One region of the Streptomyces sp. NPDC001502 genome, then DNA from elsewhere that is predicted to be linked to it. Evidence: riboswitches for the same ligand, from Rfam matches in the RefSeq annotation. Region 1 holds a riboswitch; each other region holds the start of a gene.
The links. Region 1 has a riboswitch for cobalamin ahead of ACFY0D_RS08055 (ribonucleoside-diphosphate reductase subunit alpha). Riboswitches for the same ligand answer to the same signal wherever they lie in the genome.

Region 1 (7,248 bases):
CCGCCCTGATCGCCGTGTTCGCCATCATGATCATCCTGCTGGCGGTGCTGGCCCTGGTCATCGTCAACGCCCTGGCGCACTCGCCCTGGGGCGTCTTCTCCATCGGCATGACCATCCCGATCGCCGTCTTCATGGGCTTCTACCTGCGCGTCCTTCGGCCGGGCCGGGTCACCGAGGTCTCCGTCATCGGCGTCGCGCTGCTGCTGCTCGCCATCGTCGCGGGCGGCTGGGTCGCCGAGTCCTCCTTCGCGGGCACCTTCACCCTGGAGAAGGAGACGCTGGTCATCTGGATGGTGGTGTACGGCTTCCTGGCATCGGTGCTGCCGGTGTGGATGCTGCTCGCCCCGCGCGACTACCTCTCCACCTTCATGAAGGTCGGCACCATCGCGCTCCTCGCCATCGGCGTGGTCATCGCGATGCCCACCCTGAAGATGCCCTCGGTCACCGACTTCGCGGCGAGCGGCGACGGACCGGTCTTCGCCGGGTCGATGTTCCCCTTCGTCTTCATCACCATCGCCTGTGGCGCGCTCTCCGGCTTCCACGCCCTGGTCTCCTCGGGAACCACCCCGAAGATGATCCAGAAGGAGACCCAGGTCCGCATGATCGGCTACGGCGCCATGCTGACCGAGTCCTTCGTCGCCGTCATGGCGATCATCGCGGCCTGCATCATCGAGCCCGGGCTCTTCTTCGCGGTCAACTCCCCCGGCGGGGTCATCGGCACCACGGTCGAGTCCGCCTCCCAGGCGGTGACCAACTTCGGCTTCGCCATCTCCCCCGAGGCGCTCGCCCAGGCCGCGAAGGACGTCGAGGAAGCCAGTCTGCTCTCGCGCACGGGTGGCGCACCGACCTTCGCACTCGGAATGTCGGAGATCTTCTCCGCCGTGGTCGGCGGCGCCGGCATGAAGGCCTTCTGGTACCACTTCGCCATCATGTTCGAGGCGCTCTTCATCCTGACGACGCTCGACGCGGGCACCCGCGTGGGCCGGTTCATGCTCCAGGACACCCTCGGCAACGTGCACAAGTCCTTCAAGGACGTCAGCTGGAAGCCCGGCGTGTGGTTCGCGAGCGCGATCGTCGTCGGCGGCTGGGGCTACTTCCTGTGGGTCGGCATCAAGGACCCGCTCGGCGGCATCAACCAGCTCTTCCCGCTCTTCGGCATCGCCAACCAGCTGCTCGCCGCGGTCGCACTGGCCGTCTGCACCACGCTGCTGATCAAGTCGGGCCGGCTCAAGTGGGCCTGGGTGACGGGCGTTCCACTGGTCTGGGACGCCACGGTGACCCTCACCGCGAGCTACCAGAAGATCTTCTCCGAGGACGTAAAGGTCGGCTTCTTCGCCCAGCGCGACAAATACCAGGCCGGAATCGACGCCGACAAGGTCCTGGCTCCGGCGAAGAACATGGACGACATGCACACCGTGGTCACCAACGCCACGGTCGACGGCGTCCTGTGCGCCTTCTTCGCGGTCCTGATCATCGTGGTCCTCGCGGACGCGGCCCGGACCTGCCTCAAGGCCGTCCGCGACCCGGGGTCGGCGACCCTCTCCGAGACCCCGTGGACCGAGTCGAAGATCGTCGCCCCGGCCGGACTGATCGCGACCGCCGAGGAGCGGGCGGAGCTCGCCGCGGCGGGTCCGGAGGCGGGCGGCGGACACGTCAAGGAGCCGGTGGCGTGAGCACCGTACGGAGCGTGCTGGCCAGGGCCCGGTTCTACGTACGGGAGTTCTCGGGGGAGGCCGCGTACGACCGGTACGTGGCCCACTCCCGCTCCCACGACCCGGACGCGGAGGTCCTGACCCGCCGCGCCTTCGAACGCGCCCGTACGGACGCCCGCGAGGCGGACCCCCGCGAGGGCTTCCGCTGCTGCTGAGCCCGCACCGACCGAAGGCCCCGCCGGACGCTTCCGGCGGGGCCTTCGCGCTGTTCAGCGCCAGAGCTCGGGGTGGTGCTGCACGCAGATCCGTGTGAGCCACTGGACGATCATTGCGTGGCTGCCGTCACTCAGCGCCCTGCGAGTTCTTCGAACTCCTCGGTCAGCGTGTGGGGGCGGTCGGCGATCACGGTCCTGCCTCGCTCACCTTGCTCGACGGTGCGGTCTCCGACGACAGCGCCGCCGCCGGGACCGTCCTGCACACTCGACCGCATGGACATGGTGATCAGAACGGCGGTGCCCGCCGACTTCGAGGAGCTGGGTGAGATCACGGCGCAGGCCTACCTCGCCGACGGGCATCTGGACTTCAACGAGGACGACGCGTACCTGAACGTGCTGCGCGACGTGGCCGGCCGGGCCGCCCGGGCCGAAGTGCTGGTCGCCGAACGGGACGGGCGGGTGCTCGGCGGTGTGACCTTCGCCGCTCCGGGCAGTCCGCTCGCCGACATCGCGGCCCCCGACGAGGCGGAGTTCCGGATGCTCGCGGTGGCCCACGAGGCGCGCGGCCAGGGCGCCGGCGAGGCTCTGGTGCGGGCCTGCGTCGAGCGGGCGCGGGCCCTGGAGGGCGTGACCGGCCTGGTTCTCTCCACCCAGCGCAGCATGGCCGGCGCCCACCGGATCTACGCGCGCCTGGGCTTCGTACGCACTCCGGAGCGGGACTGGGCGCCGATCGAGGGCCTGACACTCCTCACTTACCGGCTCAAGCTGTAGCCACGCCGACACTACATGTGGGGGTTACCGCACAGGGCCGCCCCCACATGTATGCTCATGCCTGCTGTCGCCGCAGGGGAATCCGGTGCGAATCCGGAACTGTCCCGCAACGGTATGAAGTGTCCGGCTACCGGACGCCAAGTCCGATGACCTGCCGACAGCGCATCCGGCTCGACCGAACCGGATGCCGATTCGTCCGGGCCTCGCGGTTGGGCCGGTGGACGCCATGAGGGGTACGCGTTCTCGTCGCGCCCGCATGCGCCCGCTCGCGCCCCGCCCCGCCGATGACCGGGCCGAGCGAGGGAGAGCTCCCGCCGTGACCATCGCGCCTTCCGCACCGCGCGCCGAGTCCACTTCTGGCGACAACACCGAGGGCCCGGGGGCCACGCTGCTGCGTACCCTCACCGAACTTACGGCGGACCTCCCCGACACCGACCCCGGCCGGGTCGCGGCCTCCGCGCTGCGCGGCCGCAGCTCCGCCGCCGACGACGCCGAACTGCGCGGGCTGGCCACGGAGGCCGCCGCCGGTCTGATCTCCGAGGACCCGGCCTACTCCCGGCTCGCCGCCCGTCTGCTGACGCTGGCCGTGCGCGACGAGGCCGCGAGCCAGGGCTCCACCTCCTTCTCGGCCTCCGTCGAGGTCGGCCACCGCGAGGGCCTCATCGCCGACCGCACGGCCGAGTTCGTCCGCACCCACGCGGGCCGGCTCGACTCGCTCGTCGAACTGACCCTCGCCGAGGGCGCCGACGACCGCTTCGGCTTCTTCGGCCTGCGCACCCTGCACAGCCGCTACCTGCTGCGCCACCCGATCACCCGTCAGGTCATCGAGACCCCGCAGTACTTCATGCTGCGCGTGGCCTGCGGTCTGGCCGCCGACGACAGCGTCCAGGCCGTGGAGGAAGTGGCCTCGCTGTACCGGCTGATGAGCCGCCTGGACTACCTGCCGTCCTCCCCCACGCTCTTCAACTCCGGCACCCGGCACCCGCAGATGTCCTCCTGCTACCTGCTGGACTCCCCGCTGGACGAGCTCGACTCGATCTACGACCGCTACCACCAGGTCGCCCGCCTCTCCAAGCACGCCGGCGGCATCGGCCTCTCGTACTCCCGTATCCGCGCCCGCGGTTCGCTGATCCGTGGCACCAACGGCCACTCCAACGGCATCGTGCCGTTCCTGAAGACCCTCGACGCCTCCGTCGCCGCCGTGAACCAGGGTGGCCGCCGCAAGGGCGCCGCCGCCGTCTACCTGGAGACCTGGCACGCGGACATCGAGGAGTTCCTGGAGCTCCGCGACAACACCGGTGAGGACCAGCGCCGTACGCACAACCTGAACCTCGCCCACTGGGTGCCGGACGAGTTCATGCGCCGCGTGAACGCCGACGCCGACTGGTCGCTGTTCTCCCCGGCCGACGTGCCCGAGCTGGTCGACCTGTGGGGCGACGCGTTCGACGCCGCCTACCGCAAGGCCGAGGCGGACGGCCTGGCCCGCAAGACCATGCCCGCCCGCGACCTGTACGGCCGGATGATGCGCACCCTCGCGCAGACCGGCCAGGGCTGGATGACCTTCAAGGACGCCTCCAACCGCACGGCGAACCAGACCGCCGAGCCGGGCACGGTCGTGCACTCCTCGAACCTGTGCACCGAGATCATCGAGGTCACCAACGACGGCGAGACGGCCGTCTGCAACCTCGGCTCGGTCAACCTGGGCGCCTTCGTCGTGGACGGCGAGATCGACTGGGAGCGGATCGACGAGACCGTCCGCACCGCCGTCACCTTCCTCGACCGCGTGGTGGACATCAACTTCTACCCGACCGAGCAGGCCGGCCGCTCCAACGCCCGCTGGCGTCCGGTGGGCCTGGGCGCGATGGGCCTCCAGGACGTCTTCTTCAAGCTGAAGCTGCCCTTCGACTCCCCCGAGGCGAAGGCCCTGTCCACCAAGCTCTCCGAGCGCATCATGCTGGCCGCGTACGAGGCCTCCTGCGACCTCGCCGAGCGCAGCGGCCCGCTGCCGGCCTGGGAGCAGACCCGTACCGCCCGTGGTGTCCTGCACCCGGACCACTACGACGTCGAGCTGAACTGGCCGGAGCGCTGGGACGCGCTGCGCACCCGCGTCGCCGAGACCGGTATGCGCAACTCCCTGCTCCTCGCCATCGCCCCGACCGCCACGATCGCCTCGATCGCCGGCGTGTACGAGTGCATCGAGCCGCAGGTCTCCAACCTCTTCAAGCGCGAGACGCTCAGCGGTGAGTTCCTCCAGGTGAACGGCTACCTGGTGGAGGAGCTGAAGCAGCTCGGCGTGTGGGACGCCCAGACCCGCGAGGCGCTGCGCGACTCCTCCGGCTCGGTCCAGGGCTTCAGCTGGATCCCGGCCGAGGTCCGCGAGCTGTACCGCACGGCGTGGGAGATCCCGCAGCGCGGTCTGATCGACATGGCGGCGGCCCGTACGCCGTTCCTGGACCAGTCGCAGTCGCTGAATCTGTTCCTGGAGACGCCCACCATCGGCAAGCTCAGCTCGATGTACGCGTACGCCTGGAAGCAGGGCCTGAAGACCACCTACTACCTGCGCTCGCGCCCGGCGACGAAGATCGCCCGCGCCGCGCAGGCGGCCACCCCGGTCGAGCTGCCGCAGGCGGTCGTCGACGCCGAGGCGCTGGCCTGCTCCCTTGAGAACCCCGAGTCCTGCGAGGCCTGCCAGTAATGAGCTCCAACGACCAGAAGAACCTCCTGGACCCGGGCTTCGAGCTCACGCTCCGCCCGATGCGCTACCCGGACTTCTACGAGCGCTACCGGGACGCGATCAAGAACACCTGGACCGTCGAGGAGGTCGACCTCCACTCGGACGTCGCCGACCTGGCGAAGCTGACGCCTTCCGAGCAGCACATGATCGGCCGGCTGGTCGCGTTCTTCGCGACGGGCGACTCGATCGTCTCGAACAACCTGGTGCTGACGCTCTACAAGCACATCAACTCCCCGGAGGCGCGCCTGTACCTGTCGCGCCAGCTGTTCGAGGAGGCCGTGCACGTCCAGTTCTATCTGACGCTGCTCGACACCTACCTGCCCAACCCGGACGACCGCGCGGCGGCCTTCGACGCGGTCGAGGAGATCCCCTCCATCCGCGAGAAGGCGCAGTTCTGCTTCAAGTGGATGGACTCGGTCGAGAAGATCGACCGGCTGGAGACGGCCGCCGACCGCCGCCGCTTCCTGCTGAACCTGATCTGCTTCGCGGCGTGCATCGAGGGCCTGTTCTTCTACGGCGCCTTCGCGTACGTGTACTGGTTCCGCTCGCGCGGTCTGCTGCACGGCCTGGCCACCGGCACCAACTGGGTCTTCCGCGACGAGACCATGCACATGAACTTCGCCTTCGAGGTCGTGGACACGGTCCGCAAGGAGGAGCCGGAGCTCTTCGACGACGCCCTCCAGCAGCAGGTCACGGACATGCTCAAGGAGGCCGTGGAGGCGGAGCTGCAGTTCGGCCGGGACCTGTGCGGTGACGGCCTGCCGGGGATGAACACCGAGTCGATGCGCGAGTACCTGGAGTGCGTCGCGGACCAGCGCCTGGTCCGTCTGGGCTTCCCGCCGGTGTACGGCTCGCAGAACCCGTTCTCCTTCATGGAGCTGCAGGGTGTGCAGGAGCTGACGAACTTCTTCGAGCGCCGTCCGTCGGCCTACCAGGTCGCGGTCGAGGGCACGGTCGACCTGGACGAGGACTTCTAAGGCCTTCCAGGCCTTGTAGGACTCGCAGGACGTGCGGACTTGCAGGACTTGACCGGGGAGCCGGGATGCGGAGATTTCCGTGTCCCGGCTTCTCGCGTTCCCCGGTGTTCAGTGGGCGATGGGGCCCCAGTACCGCCGCGCGGCGGGCCGGAAGGGGCGCCGCCGCGGGGTGGGCGGGAGGCCGCCCGCGCGCTGGCGGGGGAGCCACACCAGCCGGGTCGCGACGGCCCGCAGCTGCTGGTCGATCCGCCGGTCGCGCAGGATCCCGTACAGGCTGGGCGCGAGCACGAGGGCGGCGAGGGCGAGGACGGCGAGGTAGTTCACGAAGGTGGTCATAGCTCTACTGTCCGCCTGATCGCCCATGATCGACAGTGGCAGTACTGTCATAGAAGACCGAATTACTGCCACACTGGAGTCATGCTGACCAATGTGGCCGTGGCCCTCGTCGACGGAGTCGCCCCCTTCGAGTTGGGGATCTTCTGCGAGGTGTTCGGAATCGATCGCAGTGACATGGGCGTACCGGTGTACGACTTCGCCGTCTGCGCGGCGGAGGACGGACCGCTGACCGTGGGCGGGGGCGCCTTCGGGATCACCCCCGCGCACGGGCTGGAGCGGCTGGAGGAGGCCGACCTCGTCTGTCTGCCCGCCGCCAGTGACGCCGGCGTACGCATCTACCCCGAGCCCCTGCTCGCGGCCCTGCGCCGGGCCGTGGACCGGGGTGCGCGGGTCCTCAGCGTGTGCAGCGGGGCCTACATCCTCGGCGCCGCCGGACTGCTGGACGGTCGCCGGTGCACCACGCACTGGATGCACGCCGCGGCCCTGACCCGCCGCTTTCCGCGGGCCGTCGTCGACCCGGACGTGCTCTACGTCGACGAGGGCCCGGTGATCACCGCCGCCGG
Region 2 (7,248 bases), on a different contig from region 1:
GACCCCTCGTCGTAGAAGTCCGCGGTCACCTTCCCCTTGGCCCCCTCGTGGAAGGCCCGGATCCAGTTCCGGGCGGTCCGCTCGACGTCCCCCTTCGCGTCATCGGGGTCGTCGGCGAGCGCCTCCACCTCCTCGGCCTTGCCGTCGGCGAGCCGCCAGATCAGCTTCTGGGTGATCCCGAGGGACTCGGAGGTGGGGTACCCGACCACGCCCAGGGGTTCGTGGCCCGCGTAATCGGTCGCGTACTGCAGCTTCTCCTCGTCGGCGGCACAGGCGGTGAGACCGCCCCAGGCCAGCACGGACACCAGGGCGGCGCGTACGACGAAGGCGGCCCTCGGCCGGGCGCTCATCGGGGAACCCATACTTCCTCGGTCTTCCGGTGGTCATCGAGTGATCTCGGTGCAGAGAGCTGCAACGTACTGCCCTGACCGGGCAGTTCGATCCGGTAAACGGACAAGAGGGACACAACTCGCGTCTCAGTGATGCAATTCACTCAATGGCTGGATTTCGACCCTCGTGGGTCTCACCCCACCATCCGGATGCCGGACAACTCCGCGCGCCGACGGGGAACGCCGTCTACTCTGGCCGGGCAGCTGGTTCGCCCCGTCCGCCAGGCGGGATGCGTCGTAAGAGGGAACCCGGTGGGAATCCGGGACTGCCCCGCAGCGGTGAGCGGGAACGACCGCCGTCATACGCACTGGGCCCGGACGGGTCTGGGAAGCGACGGCCAGTAGGAGTCTCGTACGGCATCCGTACGACGAGACGTGCCCGCGAGTCCGAAGACCTGCCCGTTGCCCGTACGCGACCGATCGCGCACGGAAATCCCGGTGACCTCGTGGGCGGGTCGGCGACACATCAGGCGGACGACCGCGGACGCGTGCAGCTGCACGTACCCGTACCCGGTCGGGCTCCGCCCGGTTCGTCATCCCTTCGCGCCCTCGGCCCCTCACCGGGTCCACAGGAGAACGCTCGCGAAGGAGAGTTCCGTGACCCGCAAGACCCCCGCCACCGCAGGACGGCCCACCGTGGCCACCGTGTACGGCTACCCCCGCCAGGGCCAGAACCGCGAACTGAAGAAGTCCGTCGAGGGCTACTGGAAGGGCCGCGTCACCGCCGACGCCCTCCGGGAGACCGCCCGCGACCTGCGCCGCACCAACTGGCAGCAGCTGGCCGACGCCGGCATCACCGAGGTGCCGACCGGTGACTTCTCGTACTACGACCACGTGCTCGACACCAGCGTGATGGTCGGCGCCGTCCCCGAGCGGCACCGCGCCGCCGTCGCGGCCGACCCGCTCGACGGGTACTTCGCGATGGCGCGCGGTACCCAGGACGTGGCGCCGCTGGAGATGACCAAGTGGTTCGACACCAACTACCACTACCTGGTGCCCGAACTCGGCCCCGGCACCATCTTCACCGCCGACTCCACCCGTCAGGTCGCCCAACTGGGGGAAGCGCGCGGGCTGGGCCACACCGCCCGCCCGGTCCTGGTCGGCCCCGTCACCTACCTGCTGCTGGCCAAGCCCGCCCCCGGCGTCGCCGCCGGCTTCGATCCGCTGGCCCTGCTCGACCGGCTCCTGCCCGTCTACGCCCAGGTCCTGGCCGACCTGCGCGCCGCCGGAGCCGAGTGGGTGCAACTGGACGAGCCCGCCCTGGTGCAGGACCGCACCCCGGCCGAGCTGAACGCCACCGCCCGCGCGTACCGGGAACTGGGCGGCCTGACCGACCGGCCCAAGCTGCTCGTCGCCTCCTACTTCGACCGGCTCGGCGAAGCCCTGCCCGTGCTGGCCAAGGCACCCGTCGAAGGCCTCGCGCTGGACTTCACCGAGGCGGCGGCCGCAAACCTCGACGACCTCGCCGCCGTCGGGGGCCTGCCCGGCAAACGCCTCGTCGCCGGTGTCGTGAGCGGCCGCAACATCTGGATCAACGACTACGAGAAGTCCCTCGCCACCCTCGGAACCCTCCTGGGGCTCGCCGACCGGGTGGACGTGGCCACCTCCTGCTCCCTGCTGCACGTGCCGCTGGACGCCAGCGCCGAACGGGACATCGACCCGCAGGTCCGGCGCTGGCTCGCCTTCGCCCGCCAGAAGACCGCGGAGGTCGCCACCCTCGCCCGGGGTCTGGCCCGCGGCACGGACGCCATCGCCGCCGAACTCGCCGCCAACCGGGCCGACCTGGCCTCCCGCGCCGGCTCCGCCCTCACCCACGATCCGGCGGTCCGGGCCCGCACCGCCGCCGTCACCGACGCGGACGGGCGGCGCGCCCAGCCGTACGCCGAGCGGACGGCCGCCCAGCGGGCACACCTGGGCCTCCCGCTGCTTCCGACGACCACGATCGGGTCGTTCCCGCAGACCACCGAACTGCGCACGGCCCGCGCCGACCTGCGGGCCGGGCGCATCGACACCGACGGCTACGAGGACCGCATCCGGGCCGAGATCCGGGAGGTCCTGGCCTTCCAGGAGAAGGCCGGCATCGACGTCCTCGTGCACGGCGAGCCCGAACGCAACGACATGGTGCAGTACTTCGCCGAGCAGCTCACCGGTTACCTGGCCACCCAGCACGGCTGGGTCCAGTCCTACGGCACCCGCTACGTCCGCCCGCCCGTCCTGGCCGGCGACATCTCCCGCCCCGACCCGATGACCGTGCGCTGGACCACGTACGCCCGGTCGCAGACGTCCAAGCCGGTCAAGGGCATGCTGACCGGCCCCGTCACCATGCTCGCCTGGTCCTTCGTCCGCGACGACCAGCCCCTCGGCGACACCGCCCGCCAGGTGGCGCTCGCCCTGCGCGACGAGGTGGGCGACCTGGAGGCGGCCGGCACCCCGGTCATCCAGGTCGACGAGCCCGCCCTGCGCGAGACCCTCCCGCTGCGGGCCGCCGACCACGCCGCCTACCTCGCCTGGGCCACCGAGTCCTTCCGGCTCACCACGGGCGGAGTCCGCCCGGACACCCAGATCCACACGCACATGTGCTACGCCGAGTTCGGCGACATCGTGGAGGCCATCGAGGACCTCGACGCCGACGTCATCAGCCTGGAGGCCGCCCGTTCCCACATGCAGGTCGCCGGTGAACTGGCGGGCGCCGGCTACCCGCGCGAGGTCGGCCCCGGGGTCTGGGACATCCACTCGCCGCGGATCCCCTCCGTGGCCGAGGCGACGGCTCTGCTGCGCAAGGGACTGGGGGCCATCCCGGCGGAGCGGCTGTGGGTCAATCCCGACTGCGGACTGAAGACCCGGGGCTGGCCGGAGACCCGGGCCTCCCTGGAGAACCTGGTCGAGGCGGCCCGGCAGGTCCGCGCCGAGGTCTAGGCCGCGGTCTCTTCCGGACCGTCGTCGCCGACGAGGCCCGCGACATGGTCGGTGATCACGTCGAGGATGTCCGTCGAGATCCTGTCGTCGCCCAGAGCGAGATGGTTCAGCGTCAGCCCGTCGGTCATGGCGGCCAGATAGCGGGCCAGCACGCTCACGGGCACGCGGAGTTCGAAGCCCATGTGATGCCGGAGCTGCTCGATCAGTTCGGTGTAGGTGGCGCAGTACCGCTCGTACTGCCGCCGCGCCAGGTGTTCGAAGTCCGGCCGGCGCAGGGCGTACTGGGTGAGTTCGTAGGTGAGCATGTGTTCGCCCGGGTGGGCGGACACATGGTCCCAGTACGCCTGGAAGCCCGCCCGGACGGTCTCCCGCAGGGTGGCCTTCGGCTGGATCGCCTCCCTCACCAGGGTGACGCTGTGGTCGGTGATCGCCGCGATGACGGATTCGAGCAGGGCCTGCTTGGATTCGAAGCAGTAGTGGAAGACGCTCAGGGACACGCCCGCCTCGGCGGCGATCGACCTGGTCGTCGTCGCGGCGACGCCGTCGCGGGTCATCGCGCGGATGGCGGCCTCGGTCAGCTGCCGGCGCCGCTCGGCCGAGGGCATCCGTGCCATGGGCGTTCCTTTCGGTTCGTGCTGCGGTGCCTGGTGCCTGATGCCTTGTGCCTGGTGCGTGCCGTGCGATGCCATGGCGGCCGGGGCCGGCCGGATCAGCAGATCCGGCCGGCCCCGGCCCCTGGACGTGTCTTCGGCGGGATCAGCTGCTGTAGACGCCGACCTCGTGGAGCGAGTACCCCCACTTGGTGCCGCGCTGGAGTCCCTGGACGCGGACGTAGCGGGCCGGCACCCCGGAGAAGCGGGCCGTGTCCAGGCCGCCGTCACTGGCGGTCGTGGACCAGACGGTCTGCCAGTTCGTGTCGTCCGTGGAGACCTCGATGCGGTACGCCTTCCCGTACGCGGCCTCCCAGTCGAGGGTGATGCGCCCCACCCGGTTGGCGGACCCGAGGTCGATGCGCAGCCACTGGTTGTCGTTCCACTCGCTCGCCCAGCGGGTGCCCGAGTCCCCGTCCACGGCCCGGCCCGGGGAGAAGCTGACGAAGGGGTTCCACCACTCCGCGCTCGACGCCGAGGCCGGGGAGCCCGTGGCGAGGTTCACCCCGGACTTGTGCTTCTCGGAGTTCCCCCAGGTGGTCAGGTAGGACTCGGCGCCCTTGAACAGGTCGTCCACCACGCCCTGGCCGCCGACGAGGCGGATGTCCTCGATCCAGTCGGGGACCAGACCGTAGTGCGAGGCGCCGTCGGTGTTGAGGTCCCACGTACGCGAGCCGGTGGTCTGCCGGTCGATGACGGAGCCGCCGTCGGTGCTGCGGAAGGGGTAGCGCACCGGGTTCGGGGTGTCGGCCCCGCGCGGTCCGGGCCAGCCGCCGACGCCGTTCATGTCGGTGCCGTACCCGTAGCCGACGTTGTACTTGTCGCGCAGCGCGTCCGTCCGCTTCGCCTCGGCGCTGAATCCCTCGGCACCGCTCATGTACGAGGCGATGAACCCGCCGAGCTTGTAGACCCGCTCGGTCCAGTCCATGTCCATCCAGCTGTGCGAGGAGATCACACCCGGGTACGACTCGGACTCCATGATGTCGAAGGACCGGCCCGCGGCCTTCACGCTCATGTGGTCGACCTCAAGCATCATCTTGCGCTTCATCATGCCGCGCACCGCGTACTCGCCGAGTTCCGTGAGTCCGCGCGTATTGCACTGGGCGTCGCCGGCGTAGGACGGGACCGCCACCCCTGCCGGGAGTTTGCTCTGCACCGCGGGCGCGGCCGCCGCCAGTCCGATGGGGTTGTCGTGCTGCGGGCCGGTGCACTTCTCGGTCTTCCAGAAGGTCCCGGTCGACAGGAACTGGCCCACGTTGATGGCCGTACCCAGGGCGCCCTCGTCGAAGCGGACCCCGCACAGGGCGTTGTCGAACTTGTGGCACAGGAACATGCTGCGCACCCCGAGGCGGTACAGCTCGTCCAGGCCGCGGTCGATGTCCGCCTTGCTGCACTGTGCGACGTCCAGGATCTGCTTGCAGCCGAAGGGCTCGGAGGTCTCGACCCCGAGGACCACGGCCAGCTTGCCCTGCTGGACGACGTCGCGGGCCTGCGCGGAGTCGGTGACGATCCGGAACCAGCCCTTGCCCGGGCCGCCGTACATCTTGTCGATGTAGGCCTGCATGTCGTAGGTCTTCTGCGCTTCGAGCCGGATGGCGGTCATCTCGTCGCAGCCGCGGTCCTTGAAGAAGTAGACCGAGCAGATGACGCCGTTGGTGACGAGGTCGTTCACGAGCACGCGCTGACCGCCGCGCCAGGCCCGCTCGACCCAGGCGTAGTAGTTCTGCTGGTGGGTCAGCGAGTCGTGGGCGGGCCAGTCCTTGAAGGTCGGCCAGCCGTTCGGGTCGTGCTTGCCGTCACCGCCCTTGGTGATGAAGTCGAAGATCGCGAGCGTGCCGTCGGGGTAATGCTCGGGGCAGTCCTTGAGCGCGTCGGCCACCCCCGCCTCCGAGAACGGCTTGCCGCAGATGAGGCGGCCGCCGAAGCCCTCGTTGGACATCAGGTGGTCGTGCGCGTCGACGAAGCCCCGGACCCGTCCCTGGGCGTCGGTCCCCTTGAAGGGTTCGCCCGTGACGTTGATGTCGGAGTCGGGTGCGGGCCGTGCGACCGGGTTCCACCAGCCGGGGTCGGCGGCGGAAGCGGGTACGGGGCCGAGCACCATGGCCACCACGGCGAGGAGCAATGACAGGACCGCCAGGGGCCTACGCCTGTGGTGCGTGTGTCGAGAAATGGTCATCACTCACGTCTTAAGGTCAGCCGGATGGCGCGGTCGGGGAGCCGGATCCGTCCGGGGGCATGACGAGCCACGGCCACAGGCGTGACTTGTCATGGACCCCACAAACAGTGGGACGAGAATCGCGACTGCCATCGACAGAGTCAATAGTCCGGGACAGCTGACCTGATGATTCATCAGATGTGCCGTTCCTTCACAAGGCCCACGCATCGTTCACGGGTCGGGCCGCATCGTTCACGGGCCACGCATCGTTCACGGGCCGGGCCGGCCGGTGTCGAGCGCCCGCCCCTGCCCGGCGAGGACCCCGGGCAGGGAGACGTGAGCGGGGGAGCGGCCCGGCTCGGCGCGGTACGCGCAGGAGTGCGCGAGCCGGGTCCGCCCCGCCCGGGGCGACGGCGCCGTGGCGTCAGCGCGTGTTGTGCTCCAGCAGGTCCATCTCGGCCGGGGCGATCCCGAATCCGCGCTTCGTGGCCTTCGGGGCCGGCTTACCGCAGAACGCCGCTTCGAGGGTCCCGCCGAGGGCCGTGTTCGCCTCGCCCTTGTTCGAGGTGTTCGCCATCGCGGAGAGGGAGCGGCGCCCGTCGCGGGTGGAGAAGGCGTAGGTGTAGAAGCCCTGCACGGTACCCGTGTGCCCGTAGACCGAAGTGCCGCACGACAGGTCGTAGCGGCGCAGGCCGAGCCCGTAGAACCGGGTGTTCGTGGCATCGGTCGGCGTCGCCGTGAGCATGGCGTCCAGCATGGGGGCGGGCAGCAGCCGCCCGCCGAGCAGCGCGGACGTGAAGGTGTTCAGATCGGCGGGATTGGAGATCACCGCTCCGGCGGACTGGGCCCACGACACCGTCTGCTCGGTGGAGTCGACCAGCGGCGCGCCGGCCTCGTCGGGGTGCAGGTAGCCGCGCGTGTGCAGCCCCTTGATCTGCGCGCTGGGGTGCACGTAGGAGGTGTTGCGCAGCTTCAGCGGCTTGAAGATGCGCCGCTCGTACTCCTTGGCCACACCGTTGCCGGTCGCCTTCTCGATGAGCATGCCGACGACCACGAAGTTGGTGTTCGAGTACTTGTACGCGACGCCGGGCTCGGTCGTCCGGGGTTCGCGGAGCGAGAGGTCCACCAGCTCCTGGTA
Region 3 (7,248 bases), on a different contig from region 1:
CGATGTGCACCGCTTCCCACTGTCATGGTCTGCAGTACGAAGCCCCAGCCTGACCCGGCACCCCCGTGCGCCCTCCTGAGGGACGCAGGCACGGGGTGTGCGCGGGTGCGGGTCGGAGGGTTCGCGTGAGCAGACCCGAAGATCCGCTCAGGAAGGCACTCCATGCGCCAGACCCTCGTCCGCCGCTCGGTGGTCACCACGCTCGCCCTCGGCCTCGCCCTCGCCACCGCTCCGGCCGTGGCCGAGGCCAAGCCGAAGCCGAACACGAACGCGGCCGTCAAGGTGAACCTCACCGTCCAGGGCCCCGACGGGCTGCTGTTCAAGGGCAAGGTCAAGACCAAGGGCCACGACGTCACCACCGCGACCGGTGGCACCCACAAGTGCGACGGCACCAACGGCGGCGCGAACCCGTCCAAGGTCCCCACCCCGACCGCCGCCCTCGACGACGCCGCCCACAAGAAGGGCTTCACCTGGAACGGCACCTGGTACGCGTCCTTCGACGACTTCTCCGTCGACACCATAAAGAACGTCAGCGGCGGCGGCTCGGCGTACTGGAGCATCGCCGTGAACGGCACCCCGACCCCGGTCGGCGGCTGCCAGTTCAAGCTCAACGCGGGCGACCAGGTCTCCTTCACCTGGACGTCCTTCTAGGGCCTGACGCCGGCCCGGAAGGGGGCTGCGGGCCCGAAGGTCCGCAGCCCCGCCGGCATTCGGTGATCAGACGCCCCAGCGCAGGGCGATGGTGTCGCCCACGTTGATGACCTTGTCGCGGACCGCGCCGGCGAACGCGGAGCCGTCGACGCTGACCTTCCAGGTGTTGGAGCCGCTGTTGGCCTTGCCGTTGACGGCCGTGACGGTGCCCGTGCCCGACGAGGGGGTCACGCTCGTGACGCAGCCGGACGGGGTCGCCCCGGTGGTGGCCGCGTTCAGGACGTCTCCGAGGGTGGTGGTCGTACCGGTCGGGGTGAAGGCCACCGAGCAGACCTTGAGGTTGCCGGCGCCGTCGTCGACGGTCAGCGCCAGCTTGGTGGCGGTACCGGCGGTGAAGGTGGACTGGACGACCCACTGCGGGGCGCCGGGGCTGACCGGGACGGGCGGGGCCGTGGTGAAGCCACCGCCCGCGACGGCGCGCAGCGCGTCGATGGAGGCGTACGCGGTCGGGGTGGTGTCGGCCGGCTTGTACTTGAAGCCGCCCGCCGGGTTGTACTGGTTGGCGATCAGGAAGTCGATCGGGGTCTTGCCGTTGGCGGTGAGGAAGTCGCCGGTCTGCGGGTTGATGCCGCAGGCGTTCAGGCCGGCGACCCCCCAGCCGTTGGAGCTGGTGTTGACCCCGTAGAGGGAGTTGAAGGCACCGGAGTTGGCGACGAGCTTGCCCTTGAGGAAGTTCTTGGCCTGGACGACGTCGGCGTCGGTGTTGGGGACGCCGGAGACGCAGAGCGCGGCCATCGCGGCGCCGGTCATGTCGACGTCGCTCGCGGAGTTGAGGACGGTGGGGTTGCCCTCGGCCTTGTTGTAGGTCCAGCCGCCGTCGACGTGCTGGTTGGCGCGGATGCGGGTGACCATCGAGTCCGTGAGCGCCTGCGGAACGCGGGCGCCGCCCGCCTGTGTCTTCGCGCCGCCCAGCGAAAGGGCTGCGAAGACCGTGCCGTTGAAGTTTCCGGAGGAGCCGAAGTAGCCCGTCTCCGCCGTCTGCCAGTAGGAGTAGATGTTCGCCACGAGGTTGCGGGAGGCGGAGACGCGGGCCGGGTCGATGCCGGCGGCGTACGCGTTCAGGGTGCCGCGCTCGTAGTCGGTGACCACCGGGGAGGCCGACGGCCAGCCCGCCGTGGACAGCAGGTTCCGGTAGACGGTGCGGGCGTTCTTCGTCGTGTCCCCGCCCGGGGCGACGTCGACGACCGCGGTGCCGGCGGCGGCGAAGGTGCTGAACGCCCACTCGTTGGAAAGGCCGGAGCCGGCGTACGAACCGTCGGCCGCCTGGAGCGACTTGAGGTAGGCGACGCCGTTCGTCTTGGAGGTGGCGATCTGCGCGGGCGACGAGGTCGCGAAGGCGGGCAGCGCGGTGAGGGCGAAGGCGCCGAGCGTGGCGGGCACCGTGAGCGCGAGGCGGCGGGACGTACGGGGACGGGACATGGCCTGCTCCTGGAATCGGCGGACGCCGGCCTTCCCGGGCACCCCGCGATCACCGTACGGGCGTACGGCCTGGCAGGGTCGGGGGCCGCCGTCCGGAACGCGTGGTACGGCTGCTGTACTGCATCGCCGTTTGGGCATTCGGGCTCGGAAACGGCCCTCGCCGCCCCCACACCGCTGCGCGTCAGCTCCGGCATCGCACCGGATTCCCCCATGTGGCAGCCCTGGACGCTACCCGAGTGATCAAGGGACCGCCAGCCACCCGGTCCGTGATGCCGACCGCATCCGTCCGGGGCCGGTCCGCTGAGACCCATGCCACCTTGACGCTTCGTCGGGATCCGTGTTGCACTCCGGCTGATAACTGCTCAGTACCAGGGGAAGCCGGTCGAATTCCGGCGCTGACCCGCAACCGTAGGCCCGGTTCGACCGGGTGAGCCGGAATGCCTGGGGCTGGGTCACAGTACGAAGAGCGCCGTCGCGGATTGCGGTGTGGTCGTCGCAGCCTCTCCACGGCAACAGTGCCGTGCGGGGGCGCATCGCCACGTACGCAACCGCCCGGCAGAGACGAGGGCCGCGGTGGGGACCGAACAACAGGCGGAACGGCAGTCGGGGACGAGGCGGCGATCGCTGTCTCTCGTGACCGCGGCCTTCCTGACGCTCGGTGCGGGAGTGGCCTTCCTCACGGTTCCCTCGTCCGCGAACGCCGATCCGATCGAGCAGTGCACGGCCACCACCGGCGCCGTCGTCGCGGTCGACTTCGGGCCTTTCGGCGGGAAGGTCGAGCGTGGCTGCGACACCACGCCGACGACCGGCTACGAGCTGCTGCACACCGGTGGCTTCACGACGGAGGGCACCGTCCACGACGGCCCGGCCTTCATCTGCCGCATCGGCAAGGGATCCTTCAACTCCGGTACGCAGTACCCCAGGCCGGACAAGGAGGAGTGCGTCCTCACCCCGCAGGCCACGGCCTACTGGTCGTACTGGACCGCTTCGCCCGGGCAGCGGAAGTGGTCCTACAGCCAGCTGGGAGCCATGGCCCGGACCCCGAAGGCCGGCGATGTGGAAGCCTGGGTCTACGGCGCCACCGACATCGCCGGCACCAGGGGCAAGCCGTCCTTCTCCCCCGACGACATCCGGGGGTTCACCACCCCCGACCCGACCGTGCCGACGGTCCCGCCCAAGGTGCCCGCCGGATCGGTCGACGTACTCGCGGCCACCCGCTGGGTCACCGGGATACTGGCGGAAGGGGAGCGGGTCGTCGACGAAGGCTCCACCACCCCGAACCACTTCCTCACCACGGAGGCCGTGTTCGCCCTCACGGCGGCCGACCGCAAGAGCCCGGTGGCGAAGAAGGTCGCCGACTTCCTCGCCACGCCCGCACAGACCGACGCCTACGCCTACCCGGCCGGCAAGGACGGCATCCCGGAGGCCATCGCCGCGGCCCGGCTCGCGCTGGTCGCCGAGGCCACCGGCAAGGACCCGCGCGCGTTCGGTGGGCACGACCTGCTCGGCGACCTCGTGAAGTACGCCTGCCCCCGCGACATCGGCGAGGGCGACACGGTCGAAGGCTGCTTCACCAAGGGCGACTTCCGTACGACGGGGCAGGCCGACGCCCAGGCCATGGCCGTCATCGCTCTGGTCAACGCCGGTGTGACGCCCCCGGCCGGCTCCGTGGCCCGGCTGACCGTCCTCCAGTGCGAGGACGGCGGATTCACCAGCGTCCTCATCCGGCCCGGAACCGAGGGGTGCGAGAGCGAGGCCGGCGCCACCGGCCTGATCACCCTGGCCCTCGAACGGGCCGGCGGCCACGAAGCGGTGCTCCGGAAGGCCCGCGGCTACCTGAAGAGGTCCCAGCTGGCGACCGGCGCGTGGCCCGCCGTCTCCTACGAGACGACCGGCAACCCGACCGCCACCGCCTGGGCAGCGCAGGCTCTGCGTGCCCTCGGCGACGAGGCGTTCGCGGACGCCGGCGTCTCCTGGCTCTCCGGGCACCAGCTCGCCAAGGGCGGATTCGGCTTCGATCAGGACGACACCGAATCAAGGGTGTACCCCACCGCGACCGCCGCTCTCGCGGGCGCCGGCAGCGATCTCACCGCAGTGACGGCCAAGCCGACCGAACCCCCGACCACTCCGCCGGCCGGTCAGGGGCCCGACACGAAGAAGGGCGTCGCGTACCTGAGCGCCCCGTCCCGGTTGGTCCAGGGCCGTTTCTACGAGAGCCAGCCCGGCACGGGCTTCGCCGATTACGGCCTGACCATCGACGGCGCGTACGCCCTCGCCGCCACCGGCGAGAACAACGCCACCCTGCGCAACATCGTCGACTTCATGGACAAGGGCGGCAAGGACGGCAAGAACCGCGGCATCCACGACTGGACCCTCGTCGGCACGAAGTACGCGAACGGCGGCTCCATCGGCAAGGCGGCCGTACTCGCCGAGGCTGTGGGCCGCGATCCGCGGAACTTCGGCGGCCAGGACCTGATCGCCGCGCTCGCCAAGATCACGTGCCAGGCGAAGACCTCGACCCGTCAGGAGTGCGCGGCCAAGGGGAACTACGCCTACGCCACGTCCGTCTTCAAGCAGTCGCTCGGCGTCATGGCCCAGGTCCGCGCCGGTGAGAAGGCCGCCGCGGCCGAGCCCGCCGCGTACCTCAAGAGCCTGCAGACTCCCTCCGGGGCCTGGGTCAGCCTGATCGGCGAGCCCAGCGGTCCCGAAGTGGACTCCACCGCCATGGCCGCCATGACCGTGGACCTCCTCCCCGACGCCGATTCCCAGGCTGCGGTGGACAGGGCACTCGCCTGGCTCGCAGCGCAGCAGGAGCCCGACGGCGGCTTCCCCGGCGCCTCCGGGAACTCCGTCAACTCCGCCGCCCTCGCCGTCCAGGGGCTCTCGCTGGACGCGCCCAAGTACGGCGCCCAGATCGCCAGGGCCCGCACGTTCCTGGCAAGCCAGCAGAACGGCGACGGCGGCTTCAACGTCGCCAAGGGCGGCCAGCCCGGTTCCGACCTCCGCGCGTCCACCCAGGCGGTCGGCGGCGCCACCGGCATCTCCTTCGGCCTCCTGACCCGCGACCTCAGCGGCACCACCCCCGAGCCCGTCCCCAGCACGTCCGGAGGTACCTCCGCCGGTACTTCCGGCGGTACCTCCGCCGGTACTTCCGGCGGCAACGGCTCGCCCGTCATCGTGACGCCGGGCGAGAGCGACGGCGGCGCGGGGCCGGTCGGTGGCTCCGGCTCGGGCGGCGGTCCCCTCGCCTCCACGGGAGCCCGGGTCGGCACGCTCGCCGCCGCCGCGCTGGCCTTGACCGTCGGCGGCTGGGGCATCACCCGCGCCGCGAAGCGCCGCCGCCGGACGGGAAGTGGAGCATGAGCCGCAACCGCACCCCGCGGGCCCTGGCCCGTACGGCGGCCGCGCTGGGGCTGACGGTGGCGGCCTTCGCCGCCACCGCGGCCCCGGCGGGGGCCGCCCCACAGCCCATGGGGCAGTGCACCACCTCCTCCGGGGTCGTCCTCGCGGTGGACTTCAGCCGCTGGGGCGGACCCGTCTACCGCTCCTGCGGTACGACCCCCACCACCGGCTACGAGCTGCTCAACCAGGGCGGCTGGGCCACGACCGGCACCGGCCACGACGGGCCCGCCTTCATCTGCCGGATCGGCTACAGCGGCCACCAGGGCGGCAGGCAGTTCCCGACCCCGCAGCAGGACGACTGCGTCCTGACCCCGCCCGCCTCCGCCTACTGGTCGTACTGGCACGCGAACCCCGGCCAGAACACCTGGGAGTACAGCCAGCTCGGCGCCATGCTCTACAAGCCGAAGCCCGGCAGCGTCGACCTGTGGATCTTCGGCGGGACGAACATCGAGGGCACCGAGGGGAAGCCCACGGTCACCCCCGACCAGCTGCGGGCCAAGAACACCAGGCCCGAGGGCGGCCCCGCGCCCAAGGACACCCGCACGGCGGCCCCGCTGCCGCCGAACGCCAACACCGGGCCCCGGCCCGAGAACCCGCCGCCGGGCGGGGCGCCTGCCGCCACGACACCGCCGCCCGGCCCTGCGGCCTCGCCCTCGGCTTCGGCTTCGGAAAGCCCCGCCGCGAGCGCCGCGCCGACGCCTTCCGCGCCGCCTTCGTCCGGCGAGCCGGTGCTCGCCGCGTCGTCTCCCGGCCCCCAGGTGGTCGAGGCCGCGCCCGCGGCCGACGCGAAGCACGACGTGGGCTCCTTCCTGCCCGCCGTCGCCACCGGAGCGCTGGTGCTGCTGATCGGCGCCGGCGCCGTGTTCGCGGCCAGGCGCCGCCGTCGTACGGAGTAGCCGCGTGCCACGCACCACCACCACGGCGAAGGCGGCGGGCCCGCCCGCGTCCGGCCCGGCGTCCGGGCCCGCGTCCGGCCCCGTGCCGGACGCGGGCGGCCGCCGGCTGCCCCGTACCCTGCACCCGGTCGCCTGGTGGATCTGGGCGCTCGCCCTGGCCACCGCGGTGAGCCGCACCAACAACCCGCTGCTGCTCTTCCTCGTCCTCGCGGTCCTCGGCTACGTGATCACCATGCGCCGCACCGAGGCCCCCTGGGCGCGCGGCTTCAAGTACTACCTCTACCTGGCACTCACGGTCGTGACGATCCGTGTGCTGTTCCGGGCCGTCTTCGCCACCGGCATCACCCCGCGGGACCACTTCCTCTTCTCCCTGCCCCACATCCCCACCCCCGACTGGTACGCGGGCATCCGGCTCGGCGGACCCGTCTCCCTGGAAGCCCTGCTGTCGGCCGCCACCGACGGGCTGCGGCTCGCCTGCATGCTGTGCTGCATCGGCGCGGCCAACACGCTCGCCAATCCCAAACGGGCGCTGCGGGTCCTGCCCGGCGCCCTCTACGAACTCGGGGTCGCCGTCACGGTGTCCATCAGCGTCGCGCCCCAACTGGTGGCGAGCGTCCAGCGCGTCCACCGGGCGAGGCGGCTGCGGGCCGGCCGCACGAAGGGCCTGCGCGCCCTGCGCGGGATCATCGTGCCCGTCCTCGAAGACGCTCTGGAGCGGTCGCTTCGGCTCGCCGCCGCCATGGACTCCCGCGGCTACGGGCGCGCCGGAACCGCCACCCGCCGCTCCCGCCGGCTGACCGGCGCCCTCATGCTGCTCGGC
Region 4 (7,248 bases), on a different contig from region 1:
TCTCCAGCTTGGGCAGGTAGAAGTACGGGCCGTGGCCGGCGTCGATCTGCCGCTGGGCGCAGTGGAAGAAGTACAGGCCGAAGTCGACGAGGGACGCGGACAGGGGCCGGCCGTCGATCTCCAGGTGCTCTTCGAGGAGGTGCCAGCCGCGCGGCCGGACCATGATGGTCGCGAGCTGCTCGCCGAGGCGGTACTCCTTGCCCTCCGGGGTGGTGAAGTCGATGCGCCGTTCGATGGCGTCGAGCAGGGTCAGCTGGCCGCCGATGACGTTGGTCCAGGTCGGGGCGGTGGCGTCCTCGAAGTCGGCCATCCAGACCTTGGCACCGGAGTTCAGGGCGTTCACGGCCATCCGCCGCTCGGGCGGGCCGGTGATCTCGACGCGGCGGTCGGTGAGGCCGGGCGCGGGCGGGGCGACACGCCAGTGCGGGTCCTCGCGGAGGGCGCGCGTGGCGAGCGGGAAGTCGAGCGGGGTGCCGCCGGCCAGATGGCCCGAGCGGCGGTGGCGCTCCTTGAGGACCTCCAGGCGGCGGTCCGCGAACGCGGTGTCGAGCCGGCCGATGAACTCCAGGGCCTCGGGGGTCAGGATCTCCTCGTGGCGCTCACCCGGCGCACCGAGGACCTGAACGCTGCTGGTCAGAGGCGAGAGGGGCATGCGGTTCTCCTCAGCGGGGCGGTGGGTGGGGTGCCCGGGGGACTTCCCTCGGGCACCCGTCGGAAGGACTCGGCGCAGAGACGGCCTAGTGGAACTGCTCTTCCTCGGTGGAACCGGAGAGCGCGGTGGTGGAGGAGGCCGGGTTGACGGCGGTGGAGACGAGGTCGAAGTAGCCGGTGCCGACCTCGCGCTGGTGCTTGACGGCGGTGAACCCCTGGGCCTGGGCGGCGAACTCGCGCTCCTGGAGGTCGACGTAGGCGGTCATGCCGTGCTCGGCGTAACCGCGGGCGAGGTCGAACATGCCGTGGTTGAGGGAGTGGAAGCCGGCCAGGGTGATGAACTGGAAGCGGTAGCCCATCGCGCCGAGCTCCCGCTGGAACTTGGCGATCTGGTCGTCGTCCAGCGCGGCCTTCCAGTTGAAGGACGGCGAGCAGTTGTAGGCCAGCATCTGGTCGGGGTACCGGGCGTGGATCGCCTCGGCGAACTCGCGGGCCTGCTCCAGGTCCGGGGTGCCGGTCTCCACCCAGATCAGGTCGGCGTACGGGGCGTAGGCGAGGCCGCGGGCGATGACCGGGGCCATGCCGCCCCGCACGTGGTAGAAGCCTTCGGCGGTGCGCTCGCCCGTGCAGAACTCCGCGTCGCGCTCGTCGACGTCGCTGGTCAGGAGGGTGGCGGCGAGGGCGTCCGTACGGGCGATGATCAGGGTCGGGGTGTCGGCGATGTCGGCCGCCAGGCGGGCCGCGTTGAGGGTGCGGACGTGCTGCGCGGTCGGGACGAGGACCTTGCCGCCGAGGTGGCCGCACTTCTTCTCGGAGGCCAGCTGGTCCTCGTAGTGGATGCCGGCCGCGCCCGCCGCGATCATCGCCTTGGTGAGTTCGAAGGCGTTCAGGGGGCCGCCGAAGCCGGCCTCGGCGTCCGCGACGATCGGCGCGAGCCAGTCCGTCGTGTCGGTGCCGCCCTCGGCGGTGGCGATCTGGTCGGCGCGCAGCAGCGCGTTGTTGATCCGGCGCACCACCTGCGGGACCGAGTTGACGGGGTACAGGCTCTGGTCCGGGTAGGTGTGCCCGGCCTGGTTGGCGTCGGCGGCCACCTGCCAGCCGGAGAGGTAGATCGCCTGGAGTCCGGCCCGCACCTGCTGGACCGCCTGGCCGCCGGTGAGCGCGCCGAGGGCGTGGATGTAGTCCTGCTCGTGGAGCTGTCGCCACAGCCGCTCGGCGCCGCGCCGGGCCAGGGTGTGCTCCTCGCGGACGCTGCCCGAGAGCCGCACCACGTCCTCGGCCGTGTAGGTGCGCTCGATGCCCGCCCAGCGAGGGTCGTCGGCCCACCGCTGCTTGAGCTGCTCGGCCGCCGCCGTCGTGTTCGCCTCTGCCATGACCGTCACCGTTTCCATCCGTCGCTTGTCTTGCCAATGAGCCGGGACGTGGACCCGACGCATTGGCACTCTGTGCCTGTCCATGAGATGCGGCCGCCGAACCCGGCCATGGGCCGAAGCTGAGCAATGCTGCCGAGCCGCCGGGACGAACTGCCTGGATGGCCGAAATCAGGGCGTGAATCGGGCCAGTCAGCTCTTCCCGGCCACCGTGTCCGGCGGGCCGCAGCACCGACTCTGGCACTGACACCGAGTGCCATCAAGGAAGTACATCTGCCAAACTCTGCGAATCTTCGGCCCCTAAATTGCCAAGGTTGCGAAGCCCGCCGACCGCGAAGATCCCCGTATCCTGGCGACGCGTGTCCGGTGCCTGTCCGGTGCCTGTCCGGTACCTGTCCGGCGCGTGTCCGGCCCGGCAGGCGGCGAGGGAGTGCGGTGAGCAAGACGTACGCGGGAGCGCGGCTGCGACGGCTGCGCGAGGAGCGGCGGATGACCCAGGCCGACCTGGCCCGGGTGCTCGCCATCTCCCCCAGCTACCTCAACCAGATGGAGCACGACTCCCGGCCGCTCACCGTTCCGGTCCTGCTGCGGCTCACCGAGGCCTTCGGTGTGGATCCGGGGTTCTTCTCCGAGCGCGACACCAGCCGGCTGGTCGCCGACCTGCGCGAGGCGCTGGCGAACGAGGTGGCGCAGGCCCGGGTCTCCCCCTCCGACCTGGCCGAACTGGCCACCCGCATGCCCGCCGTCGCCTCGGTCCTGCTGGACCTGGGCCGGCGCAGCCAGCTCCTGGCCGAGCGGCTCGCCGACGCCGCCGACGGCCGGGACGCGGCCGCCGACAGCCCGCGCTCGCCCCACGAGGAGATCCGCGAGTTCTTCTACCGGCGGCAGAACTACCTCCACGACACCGATCTCGCCGCCGAAGGCCTCGCCGCCGAGATCGGCATCCGTCCGGGGGACGTCATCCGCGCGCTGACCCGACGGCTCTGCGACCGGCACGGGATCCGGACGGCCACCGACTCCGACCGGCTGCACCACTACGACCCCGCCGCACGGGTGCTGCACCTGTCGAACCGGCTCCGGCCGGGGCAGCAGGCGTTCCGGATGGCCACCCAGCTGGCGCTGATCGAGTACGGGGACGAGCTGGACCGGCTGGCCGCCGAGGACTTCCCGCCCGGCTCCCCCGTCCACGCCCTCGCGCGGATCGGCATCGCCAACCACTTCGCGGGCGCGCTCATCCTCCCGTACCGCGCCTTCCACGCGGCCGCCGAGGAGTTCCGCTACGACATCGAGCGGCTCACCGACCATTTCGGGATCGGCTACGAGACGGTCTGCCACCGGCTGAGCACCCTGCAGCGGCCCAGGCTGCGCGGGGTGCCCTTCTCCTTCGTCCGGGTGGACCGGGCCGGGAACATGTCCAAGCGGCAGTCGGCGACCGGATTCCACTTCTCCCGCGCGGGCGGCACCTGCCCGCTGTGGAACGTGTACGAGGCCTTCGCCGCGCCCGGCCGCATCCACGTCCAGGTGGCCGCCATGCCCGACGGGCAGCGGTACCTGTGGACCGCCCGGGCCGTCACCCGCCACCGCGGCGGCTGGGGCGAGCCCGGCAAGACCTTCGCGATCGGGCTCGGCTGCGAGATCCGGCACGCCTCGCGGCTCGTGTACGCCGACGGGCTCGACCTCGACAACACGGCGGCCGCCACGCCCATCGGCATGGGCTGCCGCCTCTGCGAACGCCTCGACTGCCCGCAGCGGGCCGTGCCGCCGCTCGGGCGGGCGCTGGCCGTGGACGAGAACAGCAGCACCTTCATCCCGTACCCGGTGACCAGGAACCCGGCCCCGGCGCGGGGCTGAGCGGGCGTCAGGCAGCGGACGCGGTCGGCGGGCCGCGGGCGGCGCGGCCGGATGCCGAAGCCGCGCGGCGGCGGCTCTGGACTTACTAGGACGTCCAACTATATGTTCGTGGGCACAAGGTCCGCGGTGCAGGGAAGCCGGTGAGAAACCGGCACGGTCCCGCCACTGTGACCGGGGAGTGTGCTGCCATCCACACGCCACTGACGAGGTCTGTCGGGAAGGCGGGCGGCACGCGGGGATCCGGGAGTCAGGATACCGGCCGCGGATGTTCCGTGTTGTCCACGAGGATGGAGCAGACACGCATGGCACCGGTTTGTACCCACGACCCTGGTGATCCGGCGGAGCGCACGCACACCTTCGCGCGCTCATAGGTCGTCTCTTTCGACCTGGTCCCACGACCCTCCCCAGCGGCGCACCCGATCGGGTGCCGTCCGCCGGTCGGCCGTGCCATCCCCGGATCCAACCTGACGAGAGCAGGCACCCATGGTCCGTGAACTCACCCATTTCATCGGCGGCAAGCACACCACCGGATCCTCCGGCCTCTTCACCGACGTGTACGACCCCAACACCGGCGCCGTCCAGGCCCGGGTCCCGCTCGCGGGGCGGGCCGACACCGAGGCCGCCATCGCGAACGCCGAGGAGGCACAGGCCGACTGGGGGCAGTGGAACCCGCAGCGCCGCTCGCGCGTGCTGCTGCGCTTCCTCCAGCTGGTCGAGGGCGAACGGGACTCCCTCGCCCGGCTGTTGTCCTGCGAGCACGGCAAGACCGTCGCCGACGCCCACGGAGACCTGCAACGCGGCCTGGAGGTGGTCGAGTTCGCCGCCGGTGTCCCGCACCTGCTCAAGGGCGAGTTCACCGACAACGCGGGCACCGGGATCGACGTGCATTCCCTGCGCTCGCCGCTGGGCGTGGTCGCCGGGATCACTCCCTTCAACTTCCCCGCGATGATCCCCCTGTGGCAGGCCGCACCGGCCCTGGCCTGCGGTAACTCCTTCATCCTGAAGCCCTCCGAGCGCGACCCCTCCGTACCGCTGCGCCTCGCCGAGCTGTTCCTGGAGGCCGGCCTGCCGCCCGGCGTGCTCAATGTGGTCAACGGCGGCAAGGAGGCCGTCGACACCCTCCTCGAAGACCCGCGCGTGCAGGCCCTCGGCTTCGTCGGCTCCACTCCGATCGCCGCGCACATCTACGCCACCGCCGCGGCCCACGGCAAGCGCGCCCAGTGCTTCGGCGGCGCCAAGAACCACATGATCGTGATGCCCGACGCCGACCTCGACCAGGCCGTGGAGGCCCTCATCGGCGCCGGCTACGGCTCCGCGGGCGAGCGCTGCATGGCCATCGCCGTCGCCGTACCCGTCGGCGAGGAGACCGCGAACGCCCTCGTGGCCAAGCTGACGGAGCGCATCGCCACCCTGCGCGTGGGCCGCTCCGACGACCCCGAGGCCGACTTCGGGCCGCTGGTCAGCCGGGACGCCCTCGACCGGGTGAACCGCTACGTCGGCATCGGAGCCACCGAGGGCGCCGAACTCGTCGTGGACGGGCGCGGGTTCACCCTGCCCGGGCACGAGGACGGGTTCTTCGCCGGAGCGACCCTCTTCGACCGTGTGACCCCGCAGATGCGGATCTACCGCGAGGAGATCTTCGGCCCGGTGCTGTCCGTCGTACGGGCCACCGACTACGAGGAGGCCCTGCGCCTGCCCACCGAGCACCCGTACGGCAACGGCGTCGCGATCTTCACCCGTGACGGGGACACGGCGCGCGACTTCACCCGCCGGGTGGGCGCCGGCATGGTCGGCGTCAACGTGCCGATCCCCGTCCCCGTCGCGTACCACACCTTCGGCGGCTGGAAGCGGTCCGGCTTCGGCGACCTGAACCAGCACGGCCCCGACTCGATCCGCTTCTACACCCGCACCAAGACCGTCACCTCACGCTGGCCCTCCGGGGCGAAGGAGAGCGCGAGCTTCACCATCCCGACGATGGGATGAGCCCGGTGACCCTCACCCTCAGCCCCGATCAGCTCGCCCTCGCCGAGGTCACCCTCGACTTCGCCCAGGAGCAGCTCGGCCCGTACGCCGTCACCTGGGACCAGGACAAACACTTCCCGCTGGACGTGATCCGCAAGGCGGCGGACCTCGGGCTCGGCGGCGTCTACGTCCGCGAGGAGCACGGCGGTTCCGGCCTCAGCCGCAGCGACGGCGTCCTCGTCTTCGAGACCCTCGCCACCGGTTGCCCCTCCATCGCCGGGTACCTCTCCATCCACAACATGGTCGCCTGGATGGTCGACCGGTACGGGGACGCGGACCAGCGGGCCCGCTGGCTCCCCGACCTGTGCTCCGCCCGGTCCCTGGGCAGCTACTGCCTGACCGAACCCGGAGCCGGATCCGACGCGGCCGGGCTGCGCACCCGGGCCGAGCGCACGGACGACGGTTATGTGCTGACCGGGGTCAAGCAGTTCATCTCCGGCGCCGGCGCCTCCGAGGTCTACATCGTCATGGCGCGCACCGGCGGGGAGGGCGCGGGCGGCGTCTCCGCGTTCGTCGTGGAACGCGCGGACGCCGGGGTCTCCTTCGGCCCGAACGAGCGCAAGATGGGCTGGAACGCCCAGCCCACCCGCCAGGTGATCCTCGACGGGGTCCGCGTCCGCGCCGACCGGCGGCTCGGCGCCGAGGGCGACGGTTTCCGCATCGCCATGAACGGGCTCAACGGCGGCCGCCTCGGCATCGCCGCCTGCTCGCTGGGCGGTGCGCAGAGCGCGCTGGACCGCAGCCTCGCGCACCTGGCCGACCGGGAGGCGTTCGGGGCCCGGCTGCTGGACGCCCAGGCCCTGCAGTTCCGGCTCGCGGACATGGCCACCGAGCTGGCCGCGGCCCGCGCCCTGGTCCGCCAGGCCGCCGACGCGCTGGACCGGGGTGACCCGCTGGCCCCGCAGCTGTGCGCGATGGCCAAGCGCTTCGCCACGGACACCGGCTACACGGTCGCCGACCAGGCCCTCCAACTCCACGGGGGTTACGGCTACTTGAGCGAGTACGGCATCGAGAAGATCGTCCGCGACCTTCGGGTCCACCAGATCCTGGAAGGCACCAACGAGGTCATGCGCATCATCGTCGCCCGCGGGCTCACGGAGGCCCTGCGATGAACCACGGAACCCCCGGGGCCCACGACCAGGACCAGGACCACGTGCTCCTGCGGACCGAGGGCCACACCGCCTACATCACCCTCAACCGCCCCAAGGCTCTCAACGCCCTGACCCACTCCATGGTGCTCCGCATCGACGGGGCGCTCGCCGGCTGGCAGCACGACCCGGACGTCGCGGCCGTCGTCATCGAGGGCGCCGGTGAACGCGGCCTGTGCGCGGGCGGTGACATCCGCGCGATCTAC

Region 2: another riboswitch for cobalamin. It lies ahead of metE (5-methyltetrahydropteroyltriglutamate--homocysteine S-methyltransferase); the one in region 1 lies ahead of ACFY0D_RS08055 (ribonucleoside-diphosphate reductase subunit alpha).
Region 3: another riboswitch for cobalamin. It lies ahead of ACFY0D_RS11375 (prenyltransferase/squalene oxidase repeat-containing protein); the one in region 1 lies ahead of ACFY0D_RS08055 (ribonucleoside-diphosphate reductase subunit alpha).
Region 4: another riboswitch for cobalamin. It lies ahead of ACFY0D_RS10620 (CoA-acylating methylmalonate-semialdehyde dehydrogenase); the one in region 1 lies ahead of ACFY0D_RS08055 (ribonucleoside-diphosphate reductase subunit alpha).

The regions. Positions count from the first base shown of each region.
Region 1 is NZ_JBIAVW010000004.1:174,228-181,475, reverse strand. It holds gene ACFY0D_RS08075 (carbon starvation CstA family protein) at 1-1,673, shown strand, start outside; gene ACFY0D_RS08070 (CstA-like transporter-associated (seleno)protein) at 1,670-1,867, shown strand; gene ACFY0D_RS08065 (hypothetical protein) at 1,999-2,142, opposite strand; gene ACFY0D_RS08060 (GNAT family N-acetyltransferase) at 2,141-2,638, shown strand; cobalamin riboswitch at 2,683-2,812, shown strand; gene ACFY0D_RS08055 (ribonucleoside-diphosphate reductase subunit alpha) at 2,955-5,333, shown strand; gene ACFY0D_RS08050 (ribonucleotide-diphosphate reductase subunit beta) at 5,333-6,349, shown strand; gene ACFY0D_RS08045 (hypothetical protein) at 6,458-6,685, opposite strand; gene ACFY0D_RS08040 (helix-turn-helix domain-containing protein) at 6,767-7,248, shown strand, end outside.
Region 2 is NZ_JBIAVW010000020.1:8,927-16,174, reverse strand. It holds gene ACFY0D_RS29385 (hypothetical protein) at 1-350, opposite strand, end outside; cobalamin riboswitch at 578-807, shown strand; gene metE (5-methyltetrahydropteroyltriglutamate--homocysteine S-methyltransferase) at 987-3,305, shown strand; gene ACFY0D_RS29375 (TetR/AcrR family transcriptional regulator) at 3,302-3,919, opposite strand; gene ACFY0D_RS29370 (discoidin domain-containing protein) at 4,062-6,131, opposite strand; gene ACFY0D_RS29365 (serine hydrolase domain-containing protein) at 6,535-7,248, opposite strand, start outside.
Region 3 is NZ_JBIAVW010000005.1:393,925-401,172, forward strand. It holds gene ACFY0D_RS11365 (DUF4430 domain-containing protein) at 163-651, shown strand; gene ACFY0D_RS11370 (hypothetical protein) at 718-2,130, opposite strand; cobalamin riboswitch at 2,263-2,339, opposite strand; cobalamin riboswitch at 2,457-2,594, shown strand; gene ACFY0D_RS11375 (prenyltransferase/squalene oxidase repeat-containing protein) at 2,704-5,493, shown strand; gene ACFY0D_RS11380 (hypothetical protein) at 5,490-6,428, shown strand; gene ACFY0D_RS11385 (energy-coupling factor transporter transmembrane component T) at 6,511-7,248, shown strand, end outside.
Region 4 is NZ_JBIAVW010000005.1:214,569-221,816, forward strand. It holds gene aceB (malate synthase A) at 1-652, opposite strand, end outside; gene aceA (isocitrate lyase) at 738-2,024, opposite strand; gene ACFY0D_RS10615 (short-chain fatty acyl-CoA regulator family protein) at 2,457-3,872, shown strand; cobalamin riboswitch at 3,965-4,151, shown strand; gene ACFY0D_RS10620 (CoA-acylating methylmalonate-semialdehyde dehydrogenase) at 4,356-5,855, shown strand; gene ACFY0D_RS10625 (acyl-CoA dehydrogenase family protein) at 5,852-7,006, shown strand; gene ACFY0D_RS10630 (enoyl-CoA hydratase/isomerase family protein) at 7,003-7,248, shown strand, end outside.